DNA from 3 places in the Desulfotomaculum defluvii genome. Region 2 is predicted to be linked to each of the others. Evidence: predicted binding sites of a transcription regulator. Region 2 holds the regulator's gene; each other region holds the start of a gene.
What was found. The regulator LexA, encoded in region 2, represses DNA repair genes until DNA is damaged. The targets are predictions, from matches to a motif close to CNAACANNTGTTNG.
Positions count from the first base shown of each region.

Region 1 (10,458 bases), 870 kb from region 2:
TATACTACTTTATAGAAATAAATCAAGAGATATGTTGCTAGAATATAAAGTATATAACACAAAATATTGTATTTATTTTTATAGAAATCATACTATGTAATAATAATTCAGTTTAAAACCTATAAACATTTTAGAAAATTACCCATTAAAATATTCCTTGAAACCGCTTGTGAAAAATGTTTTAATATTAACAAGTATTAATTAACCAACAAATTAGTAAATTTTTCATTTTTTTTGGTAATGATATGTATATTTTTCCGATATATTACCAAAACTCAATTCAACATCTTTATTCGGCAGGAATTTTTACTCCTCACGGAGAAGAAGTAATAAAGTAACCACAAGGGGGATGATTAACATGGAAACTCAAAAACCTAATTATGGTTATCGGGTCAACCAAAAGAATGATGGATCCCTGCTCGGCATCGAAATCATCTGTTGTAGTAAACACATCGGTGAAATTCGTTTTAAAGACGGTGAAACATTATCCTGTCCTGAATGTGGTATTAAGCACAAACTTAAGATTCATCATAATCATTTCCATATTGATCGGGAGGATTAAATATAAATAAATAAAAGACCGCACTAAAGTGCGGTCTTTTATTTTTACTAACCAGCCATGACCTAAGTTACAAACCATGGATTTTAGATTTAGCTGACCATGGGTTCTGTACCCGTAAGCTATGCTTTAGAGACCCTAGCAAAACATGCACAAAATCCCATGGTTCATGGTCCTAAAGTTGATGATAGATTCAAAATTTATGTTTATATTATCAGGTTTTTTTCTCAACCAGATGTTTCCAATACCTAATGGGCATATACTGTTTTTGTAGCTTTTGATTAATTCGATTCCGAACTGTTGTGCTGGAAAAATAACTTTTCCAGAGTTCTTGATAAAATTCTTCATTGTTATCATAGGTAAGCCCTTGGGGAACATCAAGGTTTGTTAAAATCCATTCCTTTTTGTTATAGACAGTTGCTATTTTCCTTTTTAAGTCATGAATAATCCAATTTTGGTCTGATAATCTCTTTGCAAAATGTGGTGACACCAGGCCAACTATATTATGGTCAGGTTCCATGGCTGCATAAAAACAATCACAGGCTAATTTTTGAAAGCGAATTAGTCCCAACATACGGTGTCTTTCATGGCTAACCCTTTGACTTATATCCAATACCTTTCTAACAATAGCCTCAGTTATATGAGAATTTATCTGGGGTCCTAGTCGGAACCCCAGCCTTAAATATTGGTAGATTAGTGTTCCATTACCGGGCAGTTCCGACAAATAGACATAAAATACATGCTGTAGGGTTAGAAAGGATATTTTCTCTTCTATTGCCTGGTAGACCTTATTACTTTTTTTATGATCAGTGTGAATAGTGATAGTATGACTAAATAAGTCCTGCTCAAATTCATTGTCGGTAATAATATAATCCGGCCTTTCATTACGGTAATAGGCTTCGTAAATAGCTGTAAGTAACCCTTCAAAGCTTCCATCATAAATAAAATAAATCATGTTAAAGTTCCCCTGTAATACACCCCTGGACATCTGCCAGTTGGTACCCTACATTTTGTTCCGTAAATAACGCTAACTGTGTAAATGTTTCTTTATTGCTGGGGATCAAACGGTTTTTGATAGTTTCAGCCTTAAATGGTACTTCTCCGTAATATTTTCCTTTACAGATAATAAAGTAGCGTGCTCTTTTTAGTACAACACCCATTTTACGTAAATCTTCAAAACTTAGGGAATGAAATCTACGGGCAGCTATAATTTTTTTAGCATTTTTCACACCTATACCTGGAACACGAATAATTAATTGATAATCCGCTTTGTTAATCTCCACAGGAAATAAGTGTAGGTTCCGTAAAGCCCAATCAGATTTTGGATCTAAATCAAGTTGAAAGTTTGGCTGGTCTTCGGACAACAGCTCTTGTGCCTTAAATCCATAAAAACGAAGTAGCCAGTCAGCCTGATATAAACGATTCTCACGCTTAAGGGGTGGTGTAGCTAGCTGTGGTAGTACAGGTTTATTCGATACAGGTACGTAGGCCGAATAATATACCCTCTTCAAATTAAAATTATGATATAAGTTCTCTGAAAGATTAATAATTTTGAGATCTGTATCCGGTGTGGCCCCGATAATTAATTGAGTACTCTGTCCTGCTGGCACAAAGGAAGGAGCCTTTCGTGAGCGTTTTCTCTCTTCTCTACTCTCCAAAATATGTGAGCCTATAAGACCCATTGGTTTAAGAATGGTTTCCTTTCTTTTTTGAGGTGCCAATAGCTTAAGGCTCTCGTTAGAGGGTAGTTCAATATTTACGCTCATTCTATCAACCAAGGAACCAGCCTCGGCAATAAGTCTCCAATCAGCCCCAGGGATTGCCTTGAGGTGAATATAACCATTAAAGCGCTCTTCTAATCTTAACTTGCGTACTGTTTGCAGCAGAAGTTCCATGGTATGGTTAGGATTATTCCAGATAGCTGAACTTAGAAATAACCCTTCTATATAATTCCTTCGGTAAAAATTAATGGTTAAATCAACGACTTCCTCTGGTGTAAAAGCAGCCCTCGGCAAGTCATTACTAGCCCTATTTACACAATAGGCACAATCAAACACACAATAGTTTGTGAGAAGTATTTTTAAAAGAGAAATACATCTCCCATCATCTGACCAACTATGGCAAATTCCACTCTGGGCTGCGTTACCTACCCCACCGGCAATGTTTTTGCGTTTGCTGCCGCTGGATGAACAGGATACATCATATTTTGCCGCATCGGATAAAACTTTTAGTTTTTCTAATAATTCCATTAAAACACCCCGTTGAGGTATACATTCTTCAATGTTATTTTAACACAGAACAGACGTTCCCAGAAGCATTTTGCAATTAATAAGATATCTCCAATCCCAAAATATTAATAACAATACAGCGGCCATGGGTTGTATGCAAAATCTAAAAATAGTATGCATAAAACCCATGGCTCACACAAGGCCTTTTAGCTATTAACTTGATTTTTGTAAATCTCCAAGAAGTTGTATAATTTATTCTTTTCTAAATGTCCTGTTAAACTCGGCGTCTCAAAAAATCGGTCCGGGAATTCTAGCTTATCCAGGTGATATCCTAATAATTGCCTGGTCTTGTTTTTAATCTCATAAATATCCTGCCCTAACTTTTCCAGTTCCTCTGGACTGGTAGTAATACCAATGGAAGCTAGGGCTTCTATAACAGTATCTTGCTGATATATCTCTCTGGCAAAAAGACAGATGGTAAGACAGTTTAAGACATTACGCCAGTTCTCCTCTTTGATCAAGGTCTCTACCTTCACTGCCTCTGACTTGCCCTTTAATTTTTGGTCCACTGAATAACCGGCATTATCCAAATGACTGTGCCTCGCCCCCACTGCTTGACCAATAATGTTGAGATAGCCAGTATGATAGCCTGCAATTTCTGTTTTTCCTAGTGTAAGGGCATATTCTGTTCCCCCATAGCATTTTGCGGCTTGATAGGCCCCTTGGGCCATTATTTGGTATAATTCATTGGGCTGTTTTACGATTCTTTGCAATATCTCAAGATAGGGAGCTGTTTGATTAAATTTGGGTTGAACCCCCAACTCAGCCTCTGAAATAATTCCCTTGGCACAGGCTTCTGTAACCCAGCCCAATAAGACCCCCGCAGATATTGCATCTAACCCTAGTTCCTCCACCGCATCAATTAATTCATAAATTTTCTCCTGGGATGACATCCCTAAAAAGGATCCCAGGGCAAAAATCAATTCGTGATCGTAGGAAAGATTTTTCGACTCATAATCATGCCCAGGACCAAATTCCCTTCTATGCAAACCAATATGGATGCATCCCACTGGACAACCTGCACAGGCCATCTTCCGGATCAAAGTTTTTTCTGCAAAGGCTTCTCCACTAATGGCTTCAGCCTGTTCAAAATAACTCTGCTGTAAATTACGAGTTGGCAAGCCGTGTAAATTATTTAGTCCATTAACATTGATAGCTGTTCCTAGCCCATGATACTTCTCCATAATATCTGTGGTAACAGCCCGATCATATATTGCTTTATAAATTCTATTGTAGCTAGGGTAATCTTCTATTTTTTCTTCTCTTTCACCGTGTATGACCACTGCCTTGAGATTCTTTGCTCCAAAAACTGCCCCGAGTCCATGTCTGCCAAAATGTCGATAGGTGTCTACATTGACATTGGCAAAGTGTACACCCATTTCTCCTGCGGGGCCAATACGAATGCAACTGCGTTGACCCCTGCCCCTTTCCAAATCCCTTAATATGCTACCAGTTTCGGAAACTGACAACCCCCAAAGGGCTGAGGCATCTTTAAAACGAACCCCTTGATGACCGATGGATAAATATATTGGCCCTACGGCCTTGCCACGTATAACAATGGCCTGGTAGCCACTCATACGCATAGCCAAGGCTAGACGCATCCCCGCATAACTCTCTCCCCATTCTCCGCTTAGCGGTGAGCGGAATACCGCTACCACCTTAGTAACCACCGGAAATATGGTAGACATAGGGCCATTGGCTAGAATAATTGGTTGATCAGGATGCAGCGGTTCCTTTTCTGGGTCCACCAATTCAGAAAAAAGTTTTGCAGCAATACCGATACCTCCAATATAGGAAACCAGATCCTCACGGAGGATAGTTTCTACCTTTCTTTCAGTCAAGTTAATATACAACACCCTAATTTTTCTCTTAGCGGCCATCCTCTTTTACCTCCATCGTAATCACCTGGTGGGGACAATATCTGGTACAGGTACCGCATTGAATACATACAATGGGTTTATTGGTTTCATGGTCAAAGCGAATACTTTTTACAATGCAAGCCTCGACACAATCCTGGCAACCCATGCATTTATCTGGTATAAAATTAACCCCTCCACCATTCCTGGGAATCAGTGCCCCACAATTGCAAGCCTTGGCACAGGCTGGATCCAAACAGCCACGACAAATATTTGCCAAGAATCGACTTTGTAAGCCACCGGCTGTATGGATTTGAATGGCTGATTTGTGTAAGGAAAAACTGCGCCTGATTGTTCGTGCACAAGCAAGCATACAGGAATAACAGCCAATACATTTAGCCATGTATTTTGCTTGAAGTATTTTTGCCATATAGAACTTCCTTTCAAATCTTCCTCAAACTAAAATCGTTAGCCTTGGATTTTTATAAATGTAGCCTGGGAGTTTATCCCAGGCCAGGTTCTGATGTTAAAAATTATGGATATACGCGATAGAGCATACGAGGATAGGGAATGGTTTCCCTAACATGATCCAGTTTACAAATCCAGGCAACGGTGCGTTCCAAGCCAAGTCCAAAACCGGAGTGCGGTACACTACCATAGCGGCGTAAATCCAAATACCATTCGAAGGCTTCCTTCGGTAACTTATGTTCTGCCAATCTCTCTTCTAGAAGCTGCAGGTCATCGATACGTTGACCCCCACCAATCATTTCACCATATCCCTCCGGGGCAATTAGATCAGCTCCTAGCACTACTCGTGGATCTTCAGGATCCGGCTTCATATAGAAAGCCTTTATTTCAGCGGGGTAACGGTGAATAAACACAGGTGAATCAAAACACTCTGAAATGATTGTTTCGTGCGGAGCCCCAAAGTCCTCACCCCACTCAAAGGTTTCGCCCTTACTTTTTAAAAGTTCCACTGCCTCAGAATAGCTCAAACGCGGAAAAGGTAATTTAATGGCTTCTAATTTACTAATATCACGTCCTAGTAACTCTAGATCCTGCCGACGGCGTTGGAGTACTCTTTGAACAATAAAGTAAACCATTTCTTCTTGTACTTTGATATTATCCTCAAAATCAAAGAAAGCAGCTTCTGCTTCAATCATCCAAAATTCCATTAGGTGTCTGCGGGTCTTGGATTTCTCAGCACGGAAGGTCGGTCCAAAACAGTACATCCGTCCAACAGCCATGGCAGATGCTTCGTTGTATAATTGACCGCTTTGTGATAAGTAAGCCTTTTCCCCATGGTAGTCTAATTCAAATAGTGTAGTAGTTCCTTCACAGGCTGCCGGAGTAATAATGGGACTATCAACCAAAGTGAAATCATTTTGATTAAAGAAGTCTCTGGCTGCTTGTTCTATTTCAGCCCGGATACGTAGAACGGCATTTTGCCTGGGTGTGCGTATCCATAGATGACGACGATCCATTAGGAAGTCAACTCCATGTTCCTTATGGGAGATGGGATATTCCTGAGCTAGATTAATAATTTCTAAACCAGTAACCGTAAGCTCATATCCCCCCATTGAACGAGGTTCTTCCCTAACTATACCCTTTAATCTTATGGCTGACTCTTGGGTCAGTTCTTTAGCCATATCAAAAATTTCTGGAGCTTCCTTCTTTACTAATACTCCCTGAACCATCCCAGTACCATCCCGTACAATCAAAAATTGAATCTTTCCCGAAGACCGTTTATTGTACAGCCATCCTTGAATAATTACCTCTTCACCCACGAATTTTCCTAAGTGTTTAATTAATGTCCCTTGCATTGAAAAACTTTCACCTCAAATTCTTAGAAAACTGGCTTACAATTCCAAATAAACACTTACCCTCATACTATATCATTCTCCAAGGCACCAAATCTATACAAATCATGCAAGTTAATCAAGATTACCTGTATGCAATTTTTCAACTTGCGTCGCAAATATTTTATTACTATACTTTTAAGAGTATGCTTAAAAATCTATGACAAGGAGTAATCAAATGCCTTTAAAATGTGGAATCGTTGGATTACCTAATGTGGGGAAGTCCACTTTATTTAACGCCATCACCCAAGCAGGGGCCGAGTCAGCTAATTACCCTTTCTGCACCATTGAGCCCAATGTCGGGGTAGTATCTGTTCCTGATATACGCCTGGACAAACTAACTGAACTGGTAGTACCTAAGAAAACCATTCCTACCACCTTTGAATTTGTGGATATAGCTGGATTAGTGAAGGGTGCCAGCCGTGGTGAAGGGTTAGGTAATAAGTTTTTATCACATATCAGAGAAGTCGATGCCATCGCCCATGTTGTGCGTTGTTTTATTAATGACGATATCACTCATGTTTCCGGTAAAATTGAGCCAATCAATGACATTGAAGTAATTAATCTGGAATTAGTATTAGCCGATTTAGAAAGTATGGAGCGTCGCCAAGAGCGGCTAGCCAGCAAACTAAAGTCCCAGGATAAACAGGCTAAAATTGAGTATCTGTTAATTCAAAGATTAATTGAAGAAGCACTGGCCCAAGGCAAGCCAGCCAGAAGCTTAGATTTTACCGAAGAAGAAATGAAGCTAGTTAAGTCCTTTCATCTGTTAACCATTAAGCCAATTATTTACGTCACCAATGTTGGCGAGAATGATATCAAGGGTTTGGAAAAGAATACCTTCGTGCAACAGGTCAAAGAGTATGCCAGACTAGAGAATGCCACTGTGGTCCCGGTCTCTGCCCAACTGGAATCAGAAATTGCAGAATTGCAAGGGGACGAAAAGAAGCTCTTCCTGGAGGAATTAGGTTTAGAAGAGTCTGGCCTAGATAAGCTCATTCGGGCAGCCTATAACTTGCTGGGCCTAAGGACTTACTTCACTGCAGGGGTCCAAGAAGTGCGCGCTTGGACCGTATCAGCCGGAACCAAAGCTCCCCAAGCAGCAGGAGTTATTCACACTGATTTTGAACGGGGTTTTATCAGGGCTGAAGTTGTGTCTTATAATGATTTAGTAGCTGCTGGCTCTATGGCCCAAGCCAAAGAAAATGGTAAACTCCGTTTGGAAGGAAAAGAGTATGTGGTACTAGATGGGGATATTATGCACTTTAGATTTAATGTATAGATTAGCCGTCAACCCTCTGCCATGATCTTTGGGCTTTCTGTGCATGTTTTGTTGATCGTTATTTAGCTCACCAATGACTTATGGTAATGGCCAACGTTTTATGACTGCAGGTTTAAAACTAAGAAATGTCGTAGGCAAGATGCTACGGCATTTCTTTATATTATTTATTTAATTCTCTGGCATAAAGGGCTGCTCCCAGTGCTCCGGCCAATTGGCTAATTTCAGGTACAATTACCGGACAACCTGCTTCTTGGGACAAACGGTTACGTACATCGTGATTCTGGGCTACCCCTCCGGTAAAAATAACCCTTTGGCTAGGCCCAAAACGACTAGCCATGCCCCAAACCCGCCTAGCTACGGACCGATGAATGCCGGCAATAATATCCCGTTTATCTGCACCCTTGGCCAATAGACTGATTACTTCCGATTCTGCAAAGACAGTACACATACTATTAATATCCAAGGGTGATCTACCTTCTGCCAACTCTCCCAGTTCACTGACATCAACCCCCAAGGCAGCAGCAATCACCTGCAGAAAACGCCCGGTTCCGGCGGCACACTTATCATTCATGGCAAAGTCTATTACTTTACCCTGCTCATTCATTAAAATAGCTTTGCTGTCCTGACCACCAATGTCTATTAATAATCCACCCTGCCCCACCAGATAATTGGCACCCCTGGCATGGCAGTGAATCTCTGTCACCGCTTTGTCGATAATACCCAGGGAAATCCGGCCATAACCAGTGCCGACAATAGATCTCACATCACCGGTTTTACAACCTACAGTATTTAATAATTCTTGATAAGTGTTTAAACCAGCATCCCGGGGACTCCAGCCAGTGGGACGAACCAAATATTTTATCTCTGCATCAATTAAAAGAACAACCTTTGTGGAAACTGAACCCACGTCAATGCCAGCTGTAATCATACTTTTATTCTCCTTGAACTAATTCCAGAAAAGCTTGCACACGAACTCGCAATTGTTCTACATCCGATTCTGAGTAATCAGTTTCTAAATGCATATAGGGCAAGTTCAGTTTATTTTGCACGTAGTCCCGAATGACAAAGGCTTCAATATTGTAAGTATGACAAGCTTGCCAGGTTAAGTCCACGATGGCATCTGCTTGATATTCCTTAGCCAATTTATTAATTAAATCAAGCCTTCCATCATTGGGTGTCATGCAAGAGCAAGGAATGTTCAAATATTTTTCTGCCAGGGCCACCATAACATCCTTTGATTCACTTTCATCTACTAATCTATCTAGGGCTTTGTAGCCAGAGCAGTTTTCAAAGGCAACAACTGATGCCCCACTTTCCTCCAGTAAGCGTACAACTTTTTCAGAACCAAAACCAACTGGACAACCAGTTAACAGAATTCTGGGAGTTTCCTTGGTGAAGGGGCTAATACCATTAGCAGTTAGTTCTTCAATTTCTGCTGTGAGTTGCTCCACCAGTGAAATACCATCTTCTTTATTAATATTAAAGCCCTTGGTCCATACAGAGACCAGTAAATCAACCCCGGTTATGGGAGAAGGTTTTACTTTTGTGGTAGCATGGAGGCGTCTCATTGCATCCCGTTCCCGATTCATCAGCTTAACTGCCTTACGTATATCTTCTTCGGTTATCTCTACCTCAAATTTTTCGGCCAGCCAATTTTTTAAAATAACCATTTCCTTTGTCCAGGCCACCAGAGCTTCTTCGCCCTTGGAACTTTGGGGCAAATTCATTACATGCATGGGTTTAATCTTACCCATCAATTCGTACATTTTTTTCTTACCGTCGCAGGTTGTCTCTGCTACCAAAACATCAGCAGATTCAAAATATGGACACTTGCCAGTAACGGCAAAACCATAACTGGATTTAATTAATGGACAAAGATTCCTTGGTAAATCTCTTTCAGCAGCAGGAATTGGATCTTGCTTCGTACCACAAAGAGTCACCGGAGAGGCTCCAGCAGCCAAAATTAATTCCTGGGGCGTGTAAGTACAATAACACCCTACAACGTTTTTCCCTTCTCTTTTTGCATTTTGAACCGTAAGAACATTGAGGTTACGGAGTTCATCAAAGATCTTCATGCTTTCAGGTCTCATGTATTTTCCTCCATCAGTAGTATGATTACCATTATTAATATTATTGGAAAATATCATTATTCCTTTTATATAAAGTATGATAAAATTTCATATTTATTTATTGTTTTATAACAATAGGTGATTATAGATATAAAAAAGCCCCTAAACTCAGGGCTTTTCTAAATGAAACTTTTTAATTAGCTCATACTTTCGGGTACCTAAACCAATACTTTCAGCATACTCAAGACCACCCTAATTAATAGAATGAGACATCGTTTAGCTTAATCCATCCCAAATTATCTAGAGTATCTGCTAAAAGGTTAAAAAGTATTTTTTGTTCTTCAAAGGTTAGGTCTTCTATTTGCTTTACCAATTCTTCTACCCTTGTCATCCTCTTTCCTCCCACAATCTTTTCCAAATTAAGCCTATGGTATAAGTTTATAAGATTTCTATTGAATAATCTATTAAATCCGCTTCCCCATTGAATTTTATGGTTCGTATAACGGTATCCAGCATTTGATTTACATGACTGGTTTCATTACTAA
Region 1 is NZ_BAAHYV010000007.1:1,637,751-1,648,208, forward strand. It holds gene ACYQ03_RS15005 (hypothetical protein) at 359-562, shown strand; gene ACYQ03_RS15010 (TIGR03915 family putative DNA repair protein) at 774-1,514, opposite strand; gene ACYQ03_RS15015 (putative DNA modification/repair radical SAM protein) at 1,516-2,808, opposite strand; gene ACYQ03_RS15020 (aldehyde ferredoxin oxidoreductase N-terminal domain-containing protein) at 2,994-4,727, opposite strand; gene ACYQ03_RS15025 (4Fe-4S dicluster domain-containing protein) at 4,717-5,133, opposite strand; gene asnS (asparagine--tRNA ligase) at 5,237-6,526, opposite strand; gene ychF (redox-regulated ATPase YchF) at 6,741-7,844, shown strand; gene ACYQ03_RS15040 (acyl-CoA dehydratase activase) at 8,005-8,772, opposite strand; gene ACYQ03_RS15045 (double-cubane-cluster-containing anaerobic reductase) at 8,777-9,934, opposite strand; gene ACYQ03_RS15050 (hypothetical protein) at 10,170-10,304, opposite strand; gene ACYQ03_RS15055 (DUF503 domain-containing protein) at 10,352-10,458, opposite strand, start outside.
Region 1: a site for LexA is predicted at 2,855-2,868, ahead of ACYQ03_RS15015 (putative DNA modification/repair radical SAM protein). Genes of this name have one in related genera too.

Region 2 (10,458 bases):
GCATTGTTTCCATCAGAAATAATTAATGCAGGGGAGGGAAGGTAATGCCAAAGGTTAAATTAACTGAATTGGCCTCGGTCATTAGGAGCAAAAATTCTGGCCCCTATGAGTTAACCTTAGATGTTATATTTAAGGATCAGAAGTCCTTTGAAGCAGCGTGTCGTGCGAAGATAATTAATAATACCACCATTGCTAAATTATATGGTATTCCTGAGACTGATGTCATAGGGATTGTCGAATTTTGTCCTGCTTATGCAATAAAAGCTACCATAGTTAGGCCATACCCCTCTGGAGCCTTAGGAGAAACCGATGTATACGGTGCCCAACAGCATGCTCCTTTATTAGATTTAGAACTGGAAACTTAAAACATAATTGGTCATACCAATTTCGGCAAAATATACATAAATTCGAGGTTTGTCCCAAAACAATTAGAAAATCAGAAATAACTTATATTTTACAGTAATTTAGCAAATTTACAAATTGGGTTTATAGACTATATAATAAATATAAAATACAAGAATTTAAATTGGGAGGAGATAAGCCCTTGTTTTGCAACGATGATCAGCCTATGTTTAACATAGGCGTTATTGCCGAACTTTTAAAGGTGCATCCAGAAACCCTACGCATTTGGGAAAAACACAAATTAGTTGAACCTGCCCGTCGAAATAAACAACGATTATACAGTAATAACGATGTAAAGAGGTTACAATTTATTCATTATCTTATTAATGAAAAGGGCTTGAATATTGCAGGTGTACTACAGATTATTAGTATGTATCCCTGCTGGGACACCAAGCATTGCGCGGGTGGTAGTCAACCAAAGGGCGAAAATGTAAATCTTAATAAGCCCTGTTGGAAAGAGCAAGGTACTTATTGTTATGTGATTGAGGATAAGGCAGACCACTGCGGTATGTGTCCACACTACAATAAGGATTGTCAAGCAAACTAGCAAAGTTGATGTAAAATATAAAGGTCGCTTAGCGACCTTTATATTTTTCTCATTAATCCAACCACCTTGCCAAGTATTTTAACTTCCCGCACATAAATTGGTGACAAAAGGCTGTTTTCAGGTTGGAGTCTTATACAATTTTTCTCTTTAAAAAATCTTTTCACTGTGGCTTCGTCTTCTATTAAAGCAACTACTATTTCACCGTTATTGACTGATTCTTGTCTTCTTACTAGGACCAGGTCTCCAGGCAAAATTCCTGCTTCTATCATACTGTCACCCCGAACGGTGAGCATGAAAAAATCTCCGTAACCGGTAAAACTCCTGGGCAGAGTAACCTTCTCATCATAATTTTCAACTGCTAGCAGGGGATTACCAGCGGCTACTTCACCCAGCATAGGAATGTTTAGCATTTCATCAAATTGGCTAACTGTCTGTTTTGAGGATGAAGTAGAGTTCGTTTCAACTACCTCAGTGTTTATTATTTCGATGGCTCTGGGTTTGGTAGGATCTCTTTTCAAATAACCTTTTTGCTCTAATCTCTTTAAATAAGAATGAACGGTAGAACTAGATGAAAGACCAACAATTTCCCCAATTTCTCTAACTGATGGTGGATAACCCTTTTGTTTAACATTTTCTATGATAACTCTTAAGACTTCTGCTTCTCTAGTATTTAACACAAGAGTCCACAACCTTTCACAGTCAAAAAATCATTAAACAATATTTGGTATATTATATCATATTTCAGAGCAAGATAAAAACATTTGTTCGATCCAAGGAAATAATAAAGAGGTTTTTCTTGGTAAAAAGCGAATAGGAGTAATAGCAATGTAATATGTGCAAGATTAATGGCAGGATATTCTCAAGAAACAAGGTTATATAGCATTCATATTGCAATGAGTTTAAATATATTTAATAGGGAGGTTTGGACCATTAGAACCATAGACTGTGACGCAATCATAGCTGAGGTTGCCCGTTTGTGTCAGGAGGCCAACTTTAAACTGGAAGATGATGTTGTAAATTCTTTTAAACGTTCCTGTGCTGCTGAAGTTTCGCAAAGTGGTAAAGAAATTCTTAATATGTTGGTGGAAAATGCAGGAATAGCCGCTTCTGAATCAATACCAATGTGTCAGGATACCGGAGTTGCAGTGGTATTTGTTGAATTAGGTCAAGAGGTACATATTGCCAAAGGCAATTTATATGATGCCATTAATGAAGGAGTTCGTAAGGGTTACGCAGAAGGGTACTTAAGAAAATCAATGGTGGGACACCCACTGGAAAGAGTAAATACCGGTGATAATACACCTGCTGTAATACATACAAGCATTGTACCAGGAGATAAAATCAAATTAACTGTTGCACCTAAGGGTGGTGGCAGTGAAAATATGAGTACATTAAAGATGTTGAAACCAGCAGAAGGTGTTGAAGGAGTAAAGAAATTTATTTTAGATACCATTCAGACTGCTGGTCCAAACCCTTGTCCGCCATTGATTATTGGGGTGGGCATTGGCGGTACAATGGAAAAGTGTGCCCAGTTAGCCAAAGAGGCTTTGTTAAGACCAGTTGGTAAGCCGCATCCACTTCCCGATATTGCGGAACTGGAAAAAGATTTACTTGAGAAAATTAATAAATTAGGTATTGGCCCTTCTGGGTTAGGGGGTAGAACCACTGCTTTGGCAGTTCATATAGAAATTTTTGCATGTCATATTGCAAGCCTGCCTGTTGCAGTGAATATTAACTGCCATGCCGCCAGACATAAATCTGTGATTATATAGGGAGGATTACCTGTGACACGAGTTTGCTTAACAACTCCACTTTCAGATGAGGCAGTAAGGGCCCTTCGTATAGGACAACAAGTTCTTATAAGTGGTGTTATTTACACTGGACGGGATGCAGCCCATAAAAGATTAGTAGAATTATTGGATCAAGGAAAAGAGCTGCCCATTGATTTAAAGGGGCAGATTATATACTATGTTGGCCCTTCTCCGGCACCTCCGGGTAAGGTGATTGGATCTGCGGGGCCTACCACCTCTGGTCGGATGGATGCTTATACACCATTATTAATTGAACAAGGTCTTAAGGGAATGATAGGAAAAGGAGCTAGGTCAGAAAATGTAATCAAGGCCATGCAAGAATACGGTGCAGTTTATTTTGGGGCCATTGGAGGAGCTGCTGCACTTATTGCAAGGAGTATTCAAGAAGCAAAGGTAGTAGCATATCCTGATTTGGGACCAGAAGCTATTCATAGATTGGTAGTAAAAGATTTTCCTGCCATTGTTGTAAATGATATTTTGGGTGGAGATCTATATCAAGAAGGGAAAAAGTTATATACGTTAGAGTAAACTCATTTACTCTAACGTAATTTTTTATTTTTAGAGGCTAATTGTTTTAAAAGCAATTTGTATACATGATAATGTAGCTGTTTCATTAGTCATTTCTGCTTATTATGATATAATTTTCCTTGGAACAATTTTCACGGAGGGTGTTGAGTCCTAGATGAGTACCACAAATCATTTCTTTATTCGTAAACTCCATTCATTTTTAGGGCTGTTTCCCATTAGCATTTTTCTTTTGGAACACTTGATAACCAATTCACTGGCAATCATTAGCCCAGACAAGTTTAATGCCGCAGTACTATTTTTACAAAACATTCCTTATTTAAACCTAATAGAAATCTTAATCATTGCTTTACCCCTTATAATTCATGGGATTTATGGACTCTACATTGTATACATAGCTAAAAATAATCTATTGCGTTATTCCTATCTCAGAAATTGGATGTTTTATTTGCAAAGGGTGACTGCTGTGATAACTTTATTATTTGTTGTCATTCATGTATGGCAACTGCGGGTGGCTCACTCTTTGTATGGTTTGGAGATAAATTTTAATACTATACAAAATCAGTTGGCTGATCCCCTTTGGTTTATCTTTTATATTATTGGCTTGTTTGCTACAACCTTTCATTTTGCTAACGGTCTATGGAATTTTACTGTCAGTTGGGGGATTGTTGTGGGAGAGCAGGCCCAGACCTTTACTTGGAAATTATGTATGCTCCTGTTTTTATTAACTTCTTTTGTTGGCCTAGTGGAAATATGGGCCTTTAGCCAATAAGCCTGGAGGATTAATGATGCAGAATAATCTTATTATCGTTGGTGGTGGCTTGGCCGGTTTAATGGCAACTATAAAGGCCGCTGAAATGGGAGTTAAGGTTCAATTGTTTTCGTTAGTTCCGGTAAAAAGATCCCATTCGGTATGTGCCCAGGGAGGTATTAATGGTGCTGTTAATACCAAGGGGGAGGGAGATTCCCCTTGGATACACTTTGACGATACTATTTACGGTGGCGATTTCCTTGCCAACCAAACTCAAGTCAAAGATATGTGTGAGGCTGCACCGTCAATAATTAACCTAATGGATCGTATGGGAGTTATGTTTAATCGAACCTCCGAAGGCTTACTAGATTTCAGGCGTTTCGGCGGCAGTAAACATCACAGAACAGCCTTCGCCGGTGCCACCACCGGTCAGCAACTATTATATGCCCTGGACGAGCAAGTTCGTCGCTGGGAAGTAGCTGGTTTTGTTGAAAAATATGAAGGTTGGGATTTTTTATCTATCGTACTGGATGATGATAATATTTGCCGGGGTATTGTGGCTCAGGACCTTAAAACCATGGAAATTCATTCTTTTCCCAGTGACGCAGTGGTTTTTGCCACTGGTGGATGTGGTATGGTTTTTGGTAAAAGTACAAACTCCACCATTAATACAGGTTCTGCAGCCAGTGCTGTTTATCAACAGGGGGTATATTATGCTAATGGTGAAATGATTCAGATACACCCCACGGCTATTCCCGGTGATGATAAACTCAGATTAATGAGTGAGTCAGCTCGGGGTGAAGGTGGTAGAGTTTGGACTATAAAAGATGGGAAGCCATGGTATTTCCTAGAAGAATGGTATCCGGCCTATGGTAATTTAGTTCCCAGGGATATCGCAACCAGGGCAATTTATAAAGTGTGCTACGAGTTAAAACTTGGTATTGAAGGCCAAAATATGGTCTATCTTGATGTTTCCCATATTGACCGTAATATACTTGATAAAAAGTTGGCTGGCATACTGGAGATTTATGAACGTTTCGTGGGGGATGATCCAAGAAAGGTCCCCATGAGAATCTTCCCTGCAGTTCATTACTCCATGGGTGGCTTATGGGTGGACTATAATCAGATGACGAATATTGCTGGGTTGTTTGCTTGTGGCGAATGTGAATATCAATATCATGGTGCCAATCGACTGGGAGCAAACTCTCTATTATCCGCCATATATGGGGGGATGATCGCTGGGCCAAATGCTGTTCAATATATCCATTCGCAAAAAAAATCTTCTCAGGATATCGCCCCCAAAATATTTGAGAACCAGGTGAAAAATCACTATTCCTTAACGGAGAAAATTTATAAAGCAGATGGCAATGAGAATGTTTACAAGCTTCATGCTGAATTAGGTAAATGGATGACAGAAAACGTTACAGTGGTACGCTATAACAAAAAGCTACAAGAGACAGAAGCTAAAATTCAAGAATTAATCCAGAGATGGTATAAAATTGGACTTTCTGATCAGAGTAGGTGGGCCAATCAAGAACTGGTTTTTACCCGCCATCTATGGCACATGTTACAATTGTCTCGGGTGATTACCCTTGGTGCCCTCGCTCGTAATGAAAGTAGAGGAGCCCATTATAAACCGGAATATCCTGACCGTGATGATGAAAATTGGTTAAAAACTACTATGGCCAAGTTCACTGCCGATGGTCCACAGCTGAGCTATCAAGAAATTGATACTTCGCTGATTAAACCTAGACCACGCAGATATGATATTGATAAGACGGCGGTGAATAAATGAGTAAGCAGGTATCTTTAAAGATTAAGCGTCAGCTTGATGCAAACCACCAATGCTATTGGGAAGAATTTATTATTCCTTATAAGGAAAAAATGAATGTTATTTCTCTTTTGATGGAGATTCAAAAAAAACCTGTCAATGCTAAAGGGGAACCAACTACACCGGTAATTTGGGAATGTAATTGTCTGGAGGAGGTTTGTGGTGCCTGTACCATGGTGATCAATGGAAAGGCACGGCAAGCTTGTTCGGCATTGGTTGATCAGCTTCAACAACCTATTGTGCTGGAACCTTTAAGCAAATTCCCCATTGTCCGTGACTTAATGGTTGATCGTTCTATTATGTTTGAAAATCTAAAGAAGGTTAAGGCATGGATTCCCATTGATGGAACACACAACCTTGGGCCGGGGCCACGCATGGCCCAGAAGATTCAGGAGGAATCTTATCCAATATCACGATGTATGACCTGTGGCTGCTGCATGGAAGCCTGCCCTAATGTAAATGAAAAATCAAAATTTATGGGACCAGCTCCACTGGCACAGACTATACTATTCAACTCCCATCCAACAGGATTTATGAATCGAGAAGAAAGGTTGGATGCAGTTATGGGAGAGGGTGGAGTTACCGATTGTGGTAATTCCCAAAATTGTGTAAAAGTATGTCCCAAACAAATACCATTGACCAAAAATATTGCGCAGTTAAACAGAGATACCATTGTATACGGTATAAAAAGATGGCTAAATAGGTAAAATAAGGATATTTACCTATTGAATACCTACTTATATCTCCGATTACTTTATTCCATGGCATCAGTCATAAACCTCTGATGAAAATAAGAAGGCCATGTGCCGTGGGCCATGAGCTTAAGAACTTTAAGATTAACATGCACAAAAAGCCCATGGCCCATGGCTCAAGGCCTGTATAGCTGATGTATAACAGCTAAAGACATATTATAAATAACTAATCACAGATTAGTACAGGAGGATTAAAATGAGAAGAAAAAAAATTACTGTTGTAGGTGCTGGTAATGTAGGAGCAACCTGTGCTCACTGGGCTGCTGCAAAGGAACTTGGTGACATTGTCTTGATTGACGTGGCCGAAGGAATACCTCAAGGAAAAGCTTTAGACCTGATGGAAGCAGCTCCGGTAGAAGGATACGATAGTATAATTATTGGTACCAATGATTATGCTGATACCGCTGATTCTGATGTTGTGGTTATTACTGCGGGAATGGCCCGTAAACCTGGTATGAGTAGGGATGATCTATTAAATATCAACGCAGGAATTGTGCGTAATGTTACAGAGGAAATAGTTAAATACTCTCCCAATGCCTACATAATAGTGGTTACAAATCCTGTGGATGTAAGTACCTATATTGCTTATAAAGCCAGTGGATTTACACCCAATAGAGTATTTGGTTTATCAGGGGTGCTTGATTCCGCTCGTTTCCGTACCTTTATAGCTAGGGAGTTAAATATTTCCTTTGAAGATGTAACCTCCTTTGTTTTAGGTGGTCATGGAGATGATATGGTTCCGATGGTTCGTTACACCTATGCTGGAGGTATACCAGTGGAGAAGCTGATTCCAGCGGATCGTTTAGAATCTATGGTGGAACGTGCCAGAAAGGGCGGTGCTGAAATAGTTAACTATTTGAAGACGGGAAGTGCCTACTATGCACCCAGTGCTTCCGTTATGCAAATGGCTGAGTGCATTCTGAAAGATAAGAAACGTATCTTACCAGTTTCAGCTTACTTACAAGGGGAATATGGTGAGAATGATATCTTTTCTGGAGTTCCCGCTATCATTGGCGGAAACGGCGTAGAAAAGGTCATTGAATTGGATCTAAATAACGACGAACTAGCTGCCCTCAAAAAATCAATTAATTCGGTAAGAATGAATATTAATAAACTAAAATAATATTAATGGTAATAAAAACGTTAGAACCTCCTAACGTTTTTATTTACTCATTCAGAAAGTATAAAAATTATATTAATAGAATAAAAGAAAATACTAAGGCTTACGCCAAGTCTCTTGTGAACTATAAGATATGGCGTAAGCCAAGTTTTTTCTTTTATATTGGCCTCGATAACTGCTATAATGAATTTAGAGTCGTAATATGTCAATATATGAAAGAATCATAGGAGAGGTCACACTATGTCGAACAAAACCTCCGAAATTATTAAAACAATCCCAGGTATACTGTTTATGTTTGCAATTGCTATGTTTACCATGGGTGGGGAGGACCTAGGTATTCCGTGGCCAGGTTTGGAAGCATACATAAAAAATATCAACTATAATATAATTAAAGTTTTGCCTCTGAATTATATTTTTTTATGTATTTTATTTGGTATTCTAATTGCAAATCTATTTAAATTACCCAATTGGTTATTGGCAGGCGTAACAACATCACGTATGTTCATAAAAGTTGGGGTTATTTTGCTGGGTTCTCTCTATAGTTTTAAAGATGTTGTTAATTTAGGCGCAACTGCAATATTTTTGATTCTTTCCTTTGTAATTCTAACCCTAACCATTACTTTGTGGTTAGGAAAGAAAGCTAATATGGATTCTGCTTCTGCTGCGGTATTAGCTGCGGGTACTTCTGTTTGCGGCGTATCAGCCATTGTGGCCACAGCTCCTGCAGTGAGAGCTAAGACAACAGATGTTGTATTTTCAATTGCAACAATTCTTAGTTTTGGTGTAATTTCAATCATTTTATTCCCTGTGATTGGAAAAATACTCAATTTAAGTGCCCATCAATTTGGTGTATGGTCAGGTACAGGTATACTAAGTTCTGGACAGGTTTTGGCAGTGTGTTTGATCTTTGATCCAGGAACTGCTAACCATGCATCCGTCAGTTTGAAGACCGGAGAAATATACAATTTGGCCCGTGTTATATTTTTACCCTTTGTAGTACTTGCTTTAGCAGTTATGAACAGTCGCTCAGCAAAATTATTTGATGAACACATAACCATTCACACAGGATTGTGGAGTAAATTTCCCCTTTTTGTGCTGGGTTTTTTGATCATGGTTTTTATAACTTCCTTTGGTCTGTTAGGACAGGTTTCACCACCATCTCCTGAGCTAATAACTATACGAAAATTATATAACTGGTTTTTTGCCATTGGTATTACTGGGTTAGGCATGCAAATATCTTTCCCAGAACTCAGGAAAGCAGGGGGTAAGCCATTAATTGTGGGATCAATAGCTGCGGTAATAAAAGCATTGCTAGCACTTATTGTTGTTCTTTTATTAATCCCGGAAAAACCTTAGTAGAGGTGAGGCTATGCAAAATAGAAGGGATAGGTCCGAAGATAGGGAACCTAGGTTATTTTCTTTGTTTGCTACAGAAAGAATGGAGGATTATGCCGCACTATCTATAGCTCTATTAGTATTAATTATAGTTTTAATCGTTCATCAAAATTGGTAAAAATATAAAGCAATAACCCTTACTCGGTAAGGGTTATTGCTTTTATGATATAGATTCAGTTAACAAAATAACTAAGGTACCTACATATATTCCATCATCGTCATAGATGGGTGTAATGTCACAGCTATGACCGTTTGATGTTTGAACTCTTTTAGAAAGTCCCGTGTCTATATTATTATAAATAATGGTAGCTAATTCCCGATCTATTACTTCTATACTTGCACCGGTTGTTAAATTATTGAGTAAACACTTAGCTATTAAGTTTGATAGCATAACCTCATGGTGCTTGTTGAAAAAGACAATACCCTGTGGTAATAATTCAATTAGTCTATTCAACACTTTATGATCAATGCTACTATTATCCTCTGTATTTCTAATAACGGTTAAGGATCCTAGAATTTTATTGTTTTTAATAATGGGTGAGTGGATAGCCTTTAATATTTTGTCTCTAAACATTACTGTGAAGATAAAAGATTTCTCTTGTTCTTCTCGGTAATCCCCCACACTTCCTAAGATTTCTTTAAGCATTACATTTCTTAAGGTATTTTTTCGATCGGCAAAGATATTATGGGCAGCTTCATTGGCAAAGAGTATAGTATCTGTATTATTGGCGATGATAATACCTTCGTTAATTTGGTTTAGGATAGCGAAATCAATATTCTCAAAATAGGTTTTGGCAGTGTTTACCCCCCAAAACTCCACAAGTAACTCATATAGGCAAATATATAATGCAAAGACTAAAAATAAAATAGTGAAAACACGAAAAACTTCGAAGTCAGTTGATTTTAAAAATACAAAAACTTTCCAGTTTTCCTCTAGATTATTTGAATATATATTATATCTGTTTTTTTCTTCGTAGAAGGTTTCTGTGCTAAGATCAAAGTATTCAGAGGATATATTATCAAAGGGCCAGATAACAGCTTTGTTAAATTGATCAAACACAGCTATCTTGTAATTTGGACTTAGGAATTCTTGGATTATCTCATTTTTATACTGATCAATGCTAAAATCTAGGACTAGGATAAGATTATTAAATTCAACCTTTTTTCCTAATGGAATAGCTAGACTTATAATATCTTCCTCAGCCTGGGAACCCTTATAAATACCAGAAACTGCTATTTCAAACAGATGCAATTTTGCTGTTTGGCTTGTAATTTGTTCTATATGTTTCTGGTTATAATCCTTTGTTGTAGAACTCAAAACTTT
Region 2 is NZ_BAAHYV010000007.1:770,401-780,858, forward strand. It holds gene ACYQ03_RS10855 (acyclic terpene utilization AtuA family protein) at 1-45, shown strand, start outside; gene ACYQ03_RS10860 (DUF4387 domain-containing protein) at 45-365, shown strand; gene ACYQ03_RS10865 (MerR family transcriptional regulator) at 545-949, shown strand; gene lexA (transcriptional repressor LexA) at 988-1,626, opposite strand; gene ACYQ03_RS10875 (fumarate hydratase) at 1,843-2,721, shown strand; gene ACYQ03_RS10880 (Fe-S-containing hydro-lyase) at 2,734-3,288, shown strand; gene ACYQ03_RS10885 (succinate dehydrogenase cytochrome b558 subunit) at 3,443-4,057, shown strand; gene sdhA (succinate dehydrogenase flavoprotein subunit) at 4,074-5,831, shown strand; gene sdhB (succinate dehydrogenase iron-sulfur subunit) at 5,828-6,574, shown strand; gene mdh (malate dehydrogenase) at 6,816-7,742, shown strand; gene ACYQ03_RS10905 (YeiH family protein) at 7,980-9,095, shown strand; gene ACYQ03_RS10910 (hypothetical protein) at 9,109-9,252, shown strand; gene ACYQ03_RS10915 (PAS domain-containing protein) at 9,295-10,458, opposite strand, start outside.

Region 3 (10,458 bases), on a different contig from region 2:
GTCATACCGGCCAGCTTTTTATACATCCGGAAATAGTTCTGGAAGGTGATGGTAGCTAAGGTTTGGGACTCTTTCTCGATCTTCACACCTTCCTTGGCTTCAATGGCCTGATGTAAACCATCGCTATAACGACGACCAAACATAAGGCGACCGGTAAATTCGTCGACGATGACCACTTCACCATCTCTAACTACATATTCTCTATCCCGGTGCATTAAGCCATGGGCTTTTAGAGACTGGTTTAGATGGTGGTTGATTTCCATATTGGCTTCATCATATAGGTTTTCAAGGCCCAGCAGTTTTTCTACTTTGCCAACCCCTTCATCGGTTAACAGTACGTTGTGGGCCTTCTCATCCACTGTGTAATCAGTATCCTTCACTAACTTGGGTACAACCTTAGCCATGGTATAGTAGAGATGAGTTGGCTTGTCGGCAACCCCGGAAATAATCAAGGGTGTCCTGGCCTCATCGATTAAAATACTATCTACCTCGTCCACAATGGCATAATTCAATTCTCTTTGTACCAACTGTTCCGGGTGGAGAGACATATTGTCCCGCAGATAGTCGAAACCAAATTCGTTGTTGGTTCCATAGGTAATATCTGCGCCATAGGCTTTGCGACGTTCTGCTGGATCTATGCCGTGTACAATTAAGCCTGTGGATAAACCCAGGAAACGATAGAGTTTACCCATCCACTCGCTGTCACGGGTGGCCAAATAATCGTTAACGGTAATGACATGAACGCCTTTACCAGTCAGTGCATTGAGATAGACCGGCAGTGTGGCTACCAAGGTTTTACCTTCACCAGTTCTCATTTCAGCAATGCGGCCTTGGTGCAAGACCATGCCACCGATTAGCTGTACGTCATAGTGTCGCATACCCAACACCCGTTTGGATGCTTCACGACATACGGCAAAGGCTTCGGGCAAAATATCGTCTAATGTTTTACCATTTTCTAATAGCTGTTTATACTCTGTAGTTTTGCCCCGCAATTCTTCGTCAGTCAGTTTGGCTATTTGCTCTTCTAGGCCATTAATCTCATCAACTACACGTTGAAGTTTTTTTATCTCTCTAGCATTATCGTCAAACAGGTTTTTAATAAAGTTTAACACGGTTGCCCACCTTTCAGGTTTTACCTTTGGTACTTTGTAAAATGGCTTCAAATTGAAAGGAACCCTTTGGTTCCTTAATAAAACTTAGTTTCCGCCAAGTCTATGGAGTGTCCGGAAGTACAGAAATATGGCAAATTTATTCTACCATTACAAGCTAGGGCAAAGCAAGAAATCGATATTCTAGTAGTGAATTCTTCTTAGTACCTTTTTTTCCTGCTGCTTTCTCGGCAATTAGCTTTGGTAATGTTAGGTCTTTTTCCCTAAAAATTCAGAAGGCACACCATTTGGTGTGCCCCTTTTTGTGCTTAGAATTCTGGCTCGATTAAGCCGTATTTGCCGTCTTTCCTTTTATAAATAACATTTGTTTGGTCGGTTTCAGCATTGGAAAATACAAAGAAGTCATGGCCCAGTAGGTTCATCTGCATAATGGCTTCATCCAGAGCCATGGGCTTTATGGCAAAGCGCTTTGTTTTGATGATCTCAGGTGTTTCATCTTCTAGTGGTTCTTCCACGGGAATCCGTCCGCCTAAATCAGCTATGCCCCGGTTTGCACGACGGTTAATTTTACCTTTGTAACGCTCAATCTGGCGTTCCATTTTTTCTACGACTAAATCCACAGAGGAATACATTTCTTCGGTGGATTCTTCACCCCGTAAAAGCATACCATTTACGGGTATAGTAACCTCAATCTTATGTGAATCCCCTTCCACTACCAGTGTTGCTATGGCTTCCCCCATATTGTCTAAAAATCGATCTAATTTACCTAGACGTTTTTCCACATATTCCCTTAGGGCGGGGGTCACTTGAATGTTCTTACCGCGAACTTGAACTTTCACAAGCACCACTCCTTTCGCAGTTATGGAAGTATCTACCTTGTAGATAGTATTCCCGAATTCCACTTAAAATCCTGCAATTTTATAAATTTTTTTTGCACTAAACCCCATTACCCTCGATCATAAACAACTGATGAATCTGGCCATGGGCACAAGGCCTCTAATTAAAAAACCCCCGGTTTCTTAACCAGGGGTAGAAGTTTCAATCTTATGTTAACGCTTGCAAACGTTAGCAGCCTGTGGACCGCGGGCGCCTTCAACGATGTCGAATTCAACCTCTTGACCTTCAGCTAAACTTTTGAAACCTTCTTCTTGGATTGCGGAAAAGTGAACGAATACGTCGCCACCTTCTTCTCTTTCAATGAAGCCATAACCTTTTTCCGCATTGAACCATTTTACTTTGCCGAGCATTTACATTCCTCGCTTTCAAAATACTTTCAGGAGTCAAAATTAGACTCACGCGTATACATAATACCATTTTCACAAATGTCTGTCAACCCATGGCGTATTTTCCTTATTATACCATATTGTCGAAAAATTATTGTTGATAACAGGCTTTCCTGTGGATAATGTGGATAAGGCTGTTAATAACCCATCAAATCAGAGGTTTTTCTGTGGACAGCAGCTAACAGGCCTGTTACTTTTTGTCAAAACCTGAAAATCATTGGCATAAGAATTGTAGAAGTTTTATATTTTACAGTATTTTCCATAAATATTTCACATGGAAGGTTTTTGGTTAAATTGTCGCGACCCGTGTCAAATGGTAATTATTGTAAATACAGTGAAGAAAATATTTTATCCTTAACCGATTACTACTAGCCAAATTGCCCGGACCTTCGACTCACGGGGACGGTTCTTTTGAGTCTTGGCTAGGTCTGAGTCGGTCTTGAGACTCAAGAGAACCGTCCCTGTGAGTCGTGCTGACTTCCGTTGGCTAGGGTGATTACATAAAGCTTCCCGGCCCCTTGGCTGTGCAGGGTCTGGGTCACAGCGGCTACCGTCGAGCCAGTGGTGAAGACATCATCTACTATAAGAAGATTTTTATCTTTTATTTGGAGGGGTTCCTGAACCCTGAATGCACCCTTTAAATTTTCCTGACGTTGGGTTTTATTGAGTCCTGTTTGGGGCAGTGTTTCCACTGGTTTTGTTAGGGCACTCAGTAATAGGGGCTTTTGTAACCCCTGGGCCACTTCCTGGGCCAGTAGTGCTGCTTGATTAAACCCCCGCTGCCTCATTCGCCTGCGAGACATTGGCACTGGTATTACTGCATCAATTTTTTGCATTTCCGGTTGCTGAAGAACCACAGCCAATAGAAGTTGCCCCAGCATCGGCACCAGGGTTTTTCTCCCCTTATATTTTAAGCTATGAATAGCCTCCCTGAGACTCCCCTCGTAGGGTCCCACTGCCCGAGCCAGCACAAAGGGTGGTCTGTTTTGTTGGCATTCTAAACATTGAGCTTGGGACCATAAACTAGGTCTGCCGCATATTCTGCATTTCGGAATGCTGGCCCAACTGGCTAACCACCGCTCACAGTCGGGGCAAAGGGAGTGATTACCCTTTGCTCCACAGAGTTTGCAACCCGGTGGTTCGGGAAAGATTAAATTCAGCAAGGCCTCCCAAAAGGAACCCATGGGGCATCACCTTCGTCAGGAATTTTCGACTTATTTCTTCGTTTGCAAGCTGTTATCCTTCTAAAATACGTTTACTGAAAGAACAAACATTGCGGAAAATACAACATGTTACTGTCGGCCTTGGGCCATGGGCTAAAAATCAAGGCAGATGGCCCATGACTCAGGTCAGTTTAATTAAGCAAAGTGCCAGGAACTTCATCATCTTAGTAAGGTAAAGCACTAAAGCGCCTGGCACTTTAGTGCTTTAAAATAGTATCTGTCAGTGACATGTATAGAAAGCCCCCCCGTCAGCTTCGCTAATGCAGTGCGGAACGCCACAGGGGGCGTTCCCTACAATCTGGAAATCTGCTTACGTTAAATATATAAATTTAACTTTCTCGATACGTTTAGTTAATTTCAGGCGAGCTAACAGCTAAAGGCTAAGGACTAATGGCTAAATGGGGGCGGGATACACCCGCCCCCATTTCGTTAGATCAGGTTTATTTCACTGACGTCACGGCTGACGATTCTGGCACCGGCTATACCAACTAGGCTGCCACCAGTGCTGCTAAAAATATCCTTGGCAACAATTTGTTCCATAGCGGTTTTTACCTCTACTTCAGTTAAGGTTTCTTTGGGATCTGCAACCCTGAGGGTTACTTTTCCACCGGTAGCATTGACAAAGATTAGTTCCAATGTTCTACTCATGGTTTAATCCTCCTTATTGGTTGATTAATTCAGCATCATCCACCCGGTAAACTGCTAACATAGGACTATTCTGGAGACTGTTTAGTGCCAATGCCACATCATAAATATCCTGGTCCGTGGCTGTGACTTTGATTTTGGAGAAGGTACGATTAACAAAAACAGGGTCACCATTGCTATTTACACCTTGTTGGTAACGCATTTGCATACTGCAAGTGAAGGGCTCCTTGATAACAGCCATTGTGTTCCTCCTTTATATTGGGGCCGGCCCCATTTGTTTTAGCGCTTGATTGTATTCTAATGGTTTTGTTTTAAAAGTAAAAAAATCTATTTAACCAAAGTTGACTTTAAAAAGGCTGCGATTACGAGCAATCTAACGCTATAAGGGATAAAAAAACACCGACTCTCGGCAAGTCGGTGTTCCACTTCGTTATACTATGGTATTTGTGGTGATTTTGGTTTTTATTTGCTTTACAATTTGACGGTAGGCAATGGAACGGTCCCGTCCTAACTCCTTGGCTCGGGCCACGGCTTTTTCTGCTCCCAGAAAAAGCTTATCTGGGTCTGTGGTGTCTTGGGGGCAAGTGGCCACCCCGATGGATACCGTCACCAGCACTGGTGTTTTGGCTTCCTCGGACACCAACCGACGATCCCTGACCTCTACCCGAATCTTTTCTGCCAGTTTCAGTGCAGCCGGTGTATCTAACCCTGGTGCCCAAACTGCCAATTCTCCTCCCCCATAGCGAGTAAGGAAATCTGTGGGTGGGGTAATATCCCGCAGGACAGAGGCCACCATCTGAATAACTCCATCCCCTGCGGCATGGCCATAGCGTGAATTCATGCTGCGGAGATTATCTATATCCACCAGCAACAGCGATGCCCCAGCCCCTTCAGCGTTGACCTTTAACATCTCCTTGACCACTAGCTGGTAAAACTGCCGATGATGAAGAAAGTTGGTTAGGCGATCAGTGGCCAGTAGATGTTGGATCTTGTCCGCCAGTATATCATTGGTCAGTACCATTGCCGCCTGTCCCCCAATAATACTGAGCATTTGCATGTGTTTATTTTCATAGGCATAGGGGTGTAAATCCCCTAACATCAAAACCCCAGTTACCTCCCCCTGGGCCATCAGGGGGACTGCCAGTACCGAACGACATTCGTGGAATGGCCCAGCATCTTTAGGATTACTCATTTCCCTGACATCATCAATGACAATGGGTTCTTTGCTTTGCACCGCCTGTCCTACTAAGCCTTCGGTTGGGGTGAAAACAATGTTACACATTTCTTGTCGGCGGGCTCCCTGGGCTGCTCCAGGTAAAAATAATTGACGCTCCTGGGACCAAAATAGGATGATGGCTGTATGAAAACTAGCAATACACCGGCATTCCTGCAAAATCTGATCAAGGAAAGTGGCTGGTTGATTACTGTCCCGCAGCTTTTTAGCCACCTGAAAAAGGACTGTTAGGTCACGGTTAGATAATTCCAGCTGTACATATTTTTTTAACAGGCTTTGGGCAGCCAATACTGGGAGAAAAAAAAGCAACATCCAAAGGATACCGGATACTCCATAAAGCTTGGCCATTAAAGCACCGTAGGGTGCGGTAAAAATATAAGTATAACTATCCCAACGCAGGGCTTCCCAACCAAAAAGGTTAGGGTGATCCCGGCGTCCAGGCAGCAGATAAAGATATACCAGCAGGTGGTTAACCACAAAATAAACCAGTGTAAAAAGGATAATAGGCAAAGCTTCGCCAGTTATCAACCGGAAAGCAAAGTCGGCAACGGCCACTGCTAAAACCTGTTGGGCCGCGTTAAACAGGGTGGTTCGTAAGGGATTGCCCCGATTGGCAATGCCTAGGCCAATGACCGAAATGAGCCCAATAACCCAAGCCGCCGCAGTGCCACCGCCAATAAGCTGGGTGGCTAAGACAATAACATAACTGCCTGAAAGGTAGCCCTGAGAAAAGGGTACCGCCAGCCATTCAGCCAGAATGCCCAGTACAATTAAAGTAGCCAGTGTCCCTATTTGGTCAAAGTTAAGCTGCGGAAAAACCTTCCACAGCCAGCCAGCACCTAGAAATATGATTGTCCATGTATAAAGTAGTCCAAGACTTCCCTGTCTAGAGATAGGGATCACCCCCTTGCTTTGGTAAGCATTATTCGACAGGAAATGGTAATTTACCTCCAGCCCTGGCAGAAAAATACACGAAAAACCTTTTCGGCTAGTAAACCTTGGGGGAGCATCCTCAGATCCACCAACCAAACCAAGGCATTATGGCAGTGCAGTAGACCTGTTTGCAGGGCCTCGTCGTGTTCACCATCCCTGGGTCCCTTGGCCAGGGTTAGCAAGCGGTAGGAATACTTTTGCTGCAGGTAGCGTAATATTTTGCCAGTATCGTCTGTGGAGCCATCATCCACCACAACTATTTCTAGTTCCACCCACTGTCTTTTGCGCCAGTCCTCCATTCTTCGTATCAGATACTCTAGGTCGAGGGCCCGATCACGAATAACCACCAGCATACTCACCGGTGGACCTGGCTCTGAGCGAAAGAACCTTAGCAAGTCCTGCACCAAATAATAGACCCCATAGCAAGCTAACAATAAAATGATTGTGGATCCAATGACTGACCACATAAAAACACCCCCTGTGTCCATAGAGTATGTCTGGACCAGTTCAGGGGGTGCTGAAAATTTTTGTTAATTTAGTAGAATAACAATGACCAATACTAATAGGTGAAATATTTGATCATTCATGATTCTTAACCATAGGATATCTGGCGATTTGTTAATATTAGTAATCCACCAATTTGTGAAAGTCCTTTTGTCTAAAATCAGGTGGGAGAAAAATATAATTGCCACACCGGTTGGTTTTATTCCTCCAACTGGCAGGGAGCAAACAAAAACTGCCCCAGAATAAACTAGACTATGAATTATTAAGGGGAATATTTTTGTTGCTTTATGCTCTGCCATCCAGCGGGTTTGTAATAGATAGTCTCCGACTAAGTGCCCTATCAGCAACCACTCGAATAGGTTCATATAGTTACTCCTTCTTCATTTCACTCAAAAAGACTTCCGCTAGTACTGGGTCAAATTGACTCCCTGCACAGCGCTTTATTTCTTGTAAAGCTATGTCCATGGCCAATCCCTTGCGATAGGGGCGGTCAGTAGTCATGGCATCGAAGGTATCTGCAATGGCCATAATCCTTGCCTGCAGGGGTATTTCCTCCCCCTTGATACCCTGGGGGTATCCTTTTCCATCATAGCGTTCATGGTGGCAGGCTGCTCCTAGGGCTATTTCCTTTACTAGATGAGCCGGCTCTATCCGTTGCAGTATTTCCTGCCCGATGTTAGTATGTTTTTTCATGATTACAAATTCATCGTTATCAAGGGGGGCCTCTTTGAGCAGGATATTATCCCGAATGCCTATTTTGCCAATATCATGCAGGAATGCCGCTCTTTCTAAAACCTCAATTTCTTTTTCTGAAAGACCTATTGCCTTGCCAATTTTTAAGCTATATTGACTGACTCTTTCGGAATGGCCTCTGGTATAGGGATCTCTGGCATCAATGGCCGAAGCCAAGGTTGACAGAAAACTCTTAAACATGGTCTTTAAATCTGTATAAAGGCGACTGTTTTCAACGGCGATACCGATAACACCGGCTAGGGCTTCGCATAAATTTAAATCATCTTCATTAAATAACTCCCCATCTAGCTTATTAACTAGTTGAAGACAGCCAATACAGGTATTATGGGTTAGAAGTGGAACACAAAGTAAGGAACGAGTAATAAAACCTGTGGACTGATCGAAACGCTGGGCCCAGCGAGGATCATTAAGAACATCTGAGACCAATTGTGATTTGCCCTGGGCAGTCACCCAACCAGCTACCCCTACACCAATTTTTAGTTTAAGGCCCTTCAAACCATCTGCCTTGGGACCCCTAGCTAAAACTGGTTCAATAAATTCATTGGACTGATTATCACTTAACCACAGAGTTCCTGCTTCTGCCTTAGCCACTCCCATTGCTTGAGTAAGGGCTAGATCCAATACTTCTTCCAGGTTTAAAGAAGCCTGAAGTGATTTGGCAATTTCCCAGAGGGCCTCTAAATGTTGTTGTCTAGTTTTATCTGTAGTCTCATTCACTTCTTATCCTTCTTTCTTAACTAGCTTTCAGAATTGTTAATATTTTAACTGAAATAACAAGGAAAATGAACCAATACACTAGAATATTTTGTAAAATTTTATTGTTTCGGATAGAAAGGATGTTTTACGTGCACGTCAATAAAAAAAGAACCCTCGGCAGTTTTAATCGCAAGCTGCTCATCCCGTTAATTTTATTTGTTTTAATTCAACTTATCGTGTCCTTTGGTGTCTTCAGTCGCCCAGAAATGAATATCTATGATGCTTGGTTTCGCTTAAAGGGTCAGCATATTCCTGGGGATCAAGTGGTCGTTGTGGCCATTGATGAGGCTTCAATTAATAAAATAGGACCTCTGGCCTGGCCCCGTTCGGTGCACGCCAAACTACTAGAAAAATTACAGGAGGCTAAGGTTGTTGGCTTCGATATGGTCTTTGACTCACCAAGTAATGCTGCCGAAGACCAGGCCTTTGCAGCAGCCATCAATAGGCACGGTAAGGTAGTTATGGCTGGTTCCTTTGCCTATAAAAAGGATGAACACGGCAATGTTGAGCAAAGACTTTTATTACCCCACCAAGATTTTATGTCTGCTGGTTTAGCTGGACTCGGGTTTGCTAATACCCCCACTGATCCAGATCAGGTGATCCGTAGAGTAACACTGGTGGATGTAAACACCTTTGATATTCCCTTTCCGTCCTTTGGCCTGGCCGTGGCCCTAGTTGCCCAGGGTATTGATCCCCGGGATATCAAACTTGCCAATGATCAGCTCAAGGTTGGCAAAAATACCATACCCATAGATGATTCTAACCTAGCCCTGTTGAATTTTTGGGGCCCTCGAGGGGCCTTTACCACTATTAGCTACGCTGATGTATTGGAGGGGAAAGTACCAGCTACCTTTTTTAAGGATAAGTTCGTCTTGGTCGGCGATACCACCGCTATGGGGCATGATGAATGGCCCACACCCTTTACCACAACCAACATGGTGTTAAGTGGTTCTTTACCCACACCGGGTGTAGAGATCCATGCATCCACTGTAAATAGCTTTATTACGGGCAGTTGGTTTCGGCAAATTCCTCAGTTCGTAAATATTATTTTTGTTCTGCTAGCGGGTTTAACCACCTCTTTCCTAGTTTCCGGCCGTGGGCCCTGGAAAGGCTTGTTAGGTACGTTATTTTTAGTGGCTGTAGCGGTGGCCGTTGTCTTTTTGTCCTGGCAGGCCCATTGGTGGGTAAACCTGGCTGCTCCGATTGTAATAATCTTTTTAACCTACGCTGTAACCACGGCCACAGATTTTGTGCAGGCTGAAATGGCCCGCAGAAAAACAAAGGCAATGTTTAGCCGATATCTATCTCCTGACGTGGTCAATGAGCTCATGCAAAGCCCAGATCAGGTATCCCTGGGAGGTAAACGGCAGGAGCTCACAATTATGTTTTGCGACATTCGCGGTTTTACAGCCTATAGCGAAGGTAAGGCTCCGGAAGAAGTGGTAAGCCGCTTAAATGAATATCTTACTGCCATTACCCATATCATTTTTCGCCATGGGGGTATGTTGGATAAGTATCTGGGAGACGGTTTGATGGCCATCTTTGGGGCCCCGGTCTTTTATGAGGATCATATTGAGCGGGCCATTCGGGCTTCTGTGGAAATCCAAGCAGCCATTAGCAAGCTCAATGAAAAGTGGGCTGCCCAGGGTGCCCAGGCATTAAACGTCGGGGTAGGTATTAATTCTGGCAGCGTGTTGGTGGGCAACGTAGGTAGCCCGGAACGCATGGATTATACAGTGATTGGTGAGGATGTCAACCTAGCTTCTCGGGTGGAGGGTTTGACGAAGAACTTCGGCACATTGATAGTTATTAGCGAAAGGTCAGTGCAGAAACTTCCTGATACCTGTGAGCTTAAGTCAACACTTGAGTTCTTAGGTCATGCCGAAGTTAAAGGTTTTACCCATCCTATTGGTGTTTTCACAGTGGTCGATCAGTAAAATTAGTGGTTAGTAATAAAAAGAAGGTTTCCAGCTCAGCTGGAGACCTTCTTTTGTTTATTGTACTTGGTTATATAATCT
Region 3 is NZ_BAAHYV010000006.1:242,773-253,230, reverse strand. It holds gene secA (preprotein translocase subunit SecA) at 1-1,112, opposite strand, end outside; gene hpf (ribosome hibernation-promoting factor, HPF/YfiA family) at 1,418-1,948, opposite strand; gene ACYQ03_RS03855 (cold shock domain-containing protein) at 2,159-2,356, opposite strand; gene ACYQ03_RS03850 (phosphoribosyltransferase family protein) at 2,839-3,576, opposite strand; gene ACYQ03_RS03845 (DUF2922 domain-containing protein) at 4,045-4,263, opposite strand; gene ACYQ03_RS03840 (DUF1659 domain-containing protein) at 4,277-4,501, opposite strand; gene ACYQ03_RS03835 (sensor domain-containing diguanylate cyclase) at 4,691-6,397, opposite strand; gene ACYQ03_RS03830 (glycosyltransferase) at 6,439-6,894, opposite strand; gene ACYQ03_RS03825 (DUF3307 domain-containing protein) at 6,958-7,296, opposite strand; gene ACYQ03_RS03820 (HD domain-containing phosphohydrolase) at 7,301-8,401, opposite strand; gene ACYQ03_RS03815 (CHASE2 domain-containing protein) at 8,530-10,377, shown strand; gene ACYQ03_RS03810 (S-layer homology domain-containing protein) at 10,435-10,458, opposite strand, start outside.
Region 3: a site for LexA is predicted at 8,514-8,527, ahead of ACYQ03_RS03815 (CHASE2 domain-containing protein). Genes of this name have one in related genera too.